2 regions of the Stenotrophomonas sp. GL_101 genome follow, and region 1 is predicted to be linked to the other one. Evidence: riboswitches for the same ligand, from Rfam matches in the RefSeq annotation. Region 1 holds a riboswitch; the other holds the start of a gene.

Region 1 (2,201 bases):
TGCGGGAACGAACCAATGGTGGTGGTGGGGAAACGCGGCAGCTTGAGGGCGGCGGCCTGGGCCAGGTGGCGCTGCGGGTAGCGGCTGTGGCGCTGCGCGTCGGCGGCGGTGAGTGCGGACAGGCGCGCGGCCACGGCGGGGTTGTGCACGCGCGGCGAGCGACGGCGCGATTCGATGCACTCCCGGGAATGCGCCAGCGCGACCTCGGCGCGTGCCGGGGCATCGATGGCATCGGCCAGCACGCGCAGTTCCTGCAGCTTCTGCCTGGAGAATGCCAGCCAACCCTGCAGTTCCCCGTCGAGCTTCTTTTCCTGCTCCAGGTCGACCGGGCTGTGCAGCAGCGAACACGACGGTGCCAACCACAGCGCGTCGCTGCCCAGGTGGCCATGCGCATAACGCGCCAGCACCAGCGCGTTGTCCAGATGGGTGCGCCAGATGTTGCGGCCGTTGACCAACCCGGCCGACAGCACGCGCCCCGGCGGCAGCGCCTTGATCACCGCATCCAGCTGCTCCGGCGCGCGCACCAGGTCCACGTGCAGGCCGTCGATCGGCAGCGATGCGGCAAGTGCCAGGTTGTCGTCCAGCGCGCCGAAATAGGTGGCAACCAGTACCTTCGGGCGCGCGGCCGTGGCCAGCACCGCGTAGGCGTGGGCAAAGGCGGCGCGGGCAGCCTCGTCCAGGTCCTGCACCAGCGCCGGCTCATCCAGCTGCACCCATTGCGCCCCGGCGTCCTTCAGCTCGCCCAGCAGTTGCACGTACACCGGCAGCAGCGCATCGAGCAGGTCCAGCGCGCGGCTGCCATCGGTGGTCTTGGACAGCAGCAGCAAGGTTACCGGTCCGATCAGCACCGGTCGGGTTTCGATGCCCAGCGCACGCGCCTGCCGGTACTCGGCCAGCGGCTTGTCGCCGCGCCGGGCGAAGGTCTGGCCGGCATGCAGTTCGGGTACCAGGTAGTGGTAGTTGGTATCGAACCACTTGGTCATTTCCAGCGCGTGCAGGTCGATGCCATCGCGCTGCAGGCCGCGGGCCATGGCGAAGTAACCGTCCAGCGGGGCGGCATCGGCCAGCGCCCGGTAGCGCTGCGGGATCGCATCGACCAGGAAGGCCGCGTCCAGCATCTGGTCATACAGGCTGAAGTCGTTGCTGGGCGGCACATCCACCCCGGCATCGCGCTGCAGCTGCCAGTGCGTGGCGCGCAGCGTGCTGGCGGTGTCCTGCAGCGACTGCGCGCTGCTCTGGCCGGCCCAGAACGCTTCCAGCGCGCGCTTGAGTTCGCGTTTGGCGCCGATGCGCGGGAAACCCAGATTGGTAACAGTGATCATTGGAACGTGTCCTCATTGCGTAGGGGCATTGAGGAACGAAGGAACCGCGCGCCGTCCACGCCATTGCTGCCGTGCCCGCCCCGCCAGCGACCTTCGCCCCCGCGGGCGAACCGGATGTCGTGGAGCGGACGCACGGGGGCAGCGCCACGCTGGCGGCATGGCGGCAGGCCCCGGCAACCTCCCCGCGGACGTTCCAGGTCGAATCAGGGGACGGTCATGTCCCCGGCCGGGGCCGGTATTCGGGCTGATGGACACAGGCGCGATGCGCCTACCTAGTACCTGCCGCTTCCCAGGCCCGGAGGCCCAGTGCTGTTGGCAGGAGTCGTTTCCATTCACCGCTGCGGGGCAGCTCCGGAATGGGCGCGTGAAGCGCCTTCACCGGATTCCCGTTTAAATCCATCCCTTCATCTGCATGAAGCGATGGATACCTTCGACGAGCACAAGGTAGGCCGAAGCCGGGCGATGGTCAAGGGGGCATCAGACCGAGGCGGTGGGAGGCGAAGGTCATGGACGATCCAACGCACTTGCCAGCGTTGTCTGTCCCAACGGGTACCGGAGGCGATCCACGCGCTTGCGTGAAGGAAGGGAAGTGGACCAACGGGCGCTCAGGCGGCGTGGTGGTACGGTTCGATGCGCGCCAGGACGTCGGCCAGTTCGTCCCTGGCCTTGGCCGCGTCATGGGCCATCTGCAGGTTGAGCCAGAAGGCCTCGCTGGTGCCGAAGAAGCGCGCCAGTCGCAATGCGGTGTCGGCGGTGATGCTGCGCCTGCCCGCGATGATCTCGCCGATGCGGGTCTGCTTCACGTCGATGGACTTGGCCAAGCGGTAAGCCGTCATCCCGAAAGGGGTGAGGAACTCCTCCTGTAGGATTTCACCGGGG
Region 2 (2,201 bases), 290 kb from region 1:
CCCACAGCCGCTGGTCCTCACGCTCCACGCGCAGCTGCAGCCGCGTGCCGTGGTCGATGCGCAGCGCCCAGCACATCGCCATCGGCAGTCCGCACACCTGCGACAACACCATCCGCAGCGGGCCGCCGTGGCTGACGATCAGCGTTGCCACCGGCTCGGGGTCGTCCAGCAGCCGGTGCAGGCCGCGCGCGATGCGGCGTTCAAAATGGCCCCAGCTTTCGCCCTGCGGTGGCGGGTTGGCATGCGGATCCCGATGGAATGCCGACAACTGCGGCATCGGCAGATCGTGCAGTGCCTGGCCATCCCAATCGCCGAAATCCAGTTCTGCCCACTCCTCATCGGCGACCACCTCCACCCCGTGCGGCAACGCCAGCGCAGCGGCAGTGGCCAGCGCACGCTGGCGGGGGGAGCTCACTACGCGCTGCCACGCCAGCGCGGCATAGCGGTCGCACAGCGCGTCGGTGCTGCCAGGGTCCAGCGGCGGATCGCTGCGTCCATCCAGGTGCCCGTCGCGGCCGGTACTGGCATGGCGGACCAGGTCCAGGATCATGCCACCGCCCGCAGGGCCGACAGTGCCAGCATCGGCCGGCAAGGGTGCTGCAACCACGTCTGTTTCATCAGGACCACTTCGTAGAGCGAGGCGCATTCTAACCGCTCGGCCTGCATCGCCCTGGCGCATACCCTGCCGCGCCCACGCCTTTGCTCTACACTGCGCGCACTTTCAGGTGACCTGCGGCGCGTGCCGGCAGGTTGAAACGGGAAGCCGGTGACGCAGCAGACCCTTTGCTGCCACTCCGGCGCTGCCCCCGCAACGGTAAGCGTGGAAAACCCAGGCGATACGCCACTGTGCTGCGGCATGGGAAGGCGCCTGGGGCGATGGCCCAGCCATCGGCCCGCAAGCCCGGAGACCGGCCCGGAAGACGACTGGTTGCGATGCGGCGGGCATGGCGGCGGCAAGCGGCGCCGTGCGCGCCCGCCCACCGTCGAAGGCCCCTGCAGCGCGATCATCCCCACCCCTTGCCGCGCGGGCGTGCGCGGTGCATGGAGTCATCGATGAAGCTGCAAACCCGTGTTCTTTCTCTGGCCGTGCTGTCGGCCCTGCCCTTGCTGGCATCGGCCCAGGACCAAGCCACCGCACTGGACCAGGTCCTGGTCACCGCCACCCGTACGCCGATCGCCCTGCAGGACAGCATCTCGCCGGCGCAGGTGATCGACCGCGCCGAGATCGAGCGCAGCCAGGCACCGTCGCTGCAGGACCTGCTGCGCGGCCGTGCCGGCATCAACCTCAACAACAGCGGCGGCCCGGGCAAGCAGAGCTCGCTGTTCCTGCGCGGCACCAACTCGGCGCACACCCTGGTGCTGGTGGACGGCGTGCGCATCAATACCGGCGACCTCGGCCTGGCCATGATCCAGGACCTGCCGCTGGCGCAGATCGAGCGCGTGGAAATCGTGCGCGGCCCGCAGTCCAGCCTGTATGGCGCCGACGCGATCGGCGGGGTGATCCAGATCTTCACCCGCCGCAACACCGGCACCTTCGCCCCGCACCTGCAGCTGGGCGCCGGCAGCAACGGCCTGCGTGAGGCCAGCGGCGGCTTCGGTGGCAGCAGCGCGCGCGGCTGGTTCGGCACCGACATCGCCTACCAGCACACCGATGGCATCAACGCCTGCCGGGGTTCGGTATCGCCGTTCGCCGGCTGCGGTGCCGACGAACCCGACCGCGACGGCTACCGCAACCTGTCGATGAGCCTGCGCGGTGGTTACACCCTGACCGACAGCCTCAGCGTGGAAGGCACTGCGCTGCGCGCCGAAGGCGAAAACCACTACGACGGCTACTACAACTATTCGGAAACGCTGCAGCAGGTGCTGGGCGGCAAGGTCCGTTACAGCCCCAGCGAGCGCTTCAACCTGACCGTCAACGTCGGCCGCGCCGACAACGAGTCCGACAACTACAACGGCAGCACCTGGCTGGGCGCCGCACAGACCCACCGCAACAGCGCCTCGGTGCAGACCGACATCGGCCTGGCCGAAGGCCAACTGCTCAGCGCCGGCGTGGACTGGAGCCAGGACAACCTGGACGGCAGCAGTGCCGGCTACCTGGTCGACAGCCGCGACAACACCGGCGTGTTCGTGCAGTACCAGGGCCGCTTCGGCGCGCACCAGCTGCAGGCCAGCGCGCGCAACGACGACAACCAGCAGTTCGG

The links. A riboswitch is a leader RNA that binds a small molecule or an ion and turns the genes downstream of it on or off. The one in region 1 is predicted to bind cobalamin.
Positions count from the first base shown of each region.
Region 2: linked by a shared signal. The riboswitch ahead of btuB (TonB-dependent vitamin B12 receptor) and the one ahead of metE (5-methyltetrahydropteroyltriglutamate--homocysteine S-methyltransferase) in region 1 are both predicted to bind cobalamin.

Region 1 is NZ_CM174432.1:263,138-265,338, forward strand. Features, by position in the region: gene metE (5-methyltetrahydropteroyltriglutamate--homocysteine S-methyltransferase) at 1-1,322, opposite strand, end outside; cobalamin riboswitch at 1,536-1,769, opposite strand; gene AC3IR9_RS01145 (HigA family addiction module antitoxin) at 1,928-2,201, opposite strand, start outside.
Region 2 is NZ_CM174432.1:556,653-558,853, reverse strand. Features, by position in the region: gene AC3IR9_RS02515 (histidine phosphatase family protein) at 1-550, opposite strand, end outside; cobalamin riboswitch at 707-931, shown strand; gene btuB (TonB-dependent vitamin B12 receptor) at 1,054-2,201, shown strand, end outside.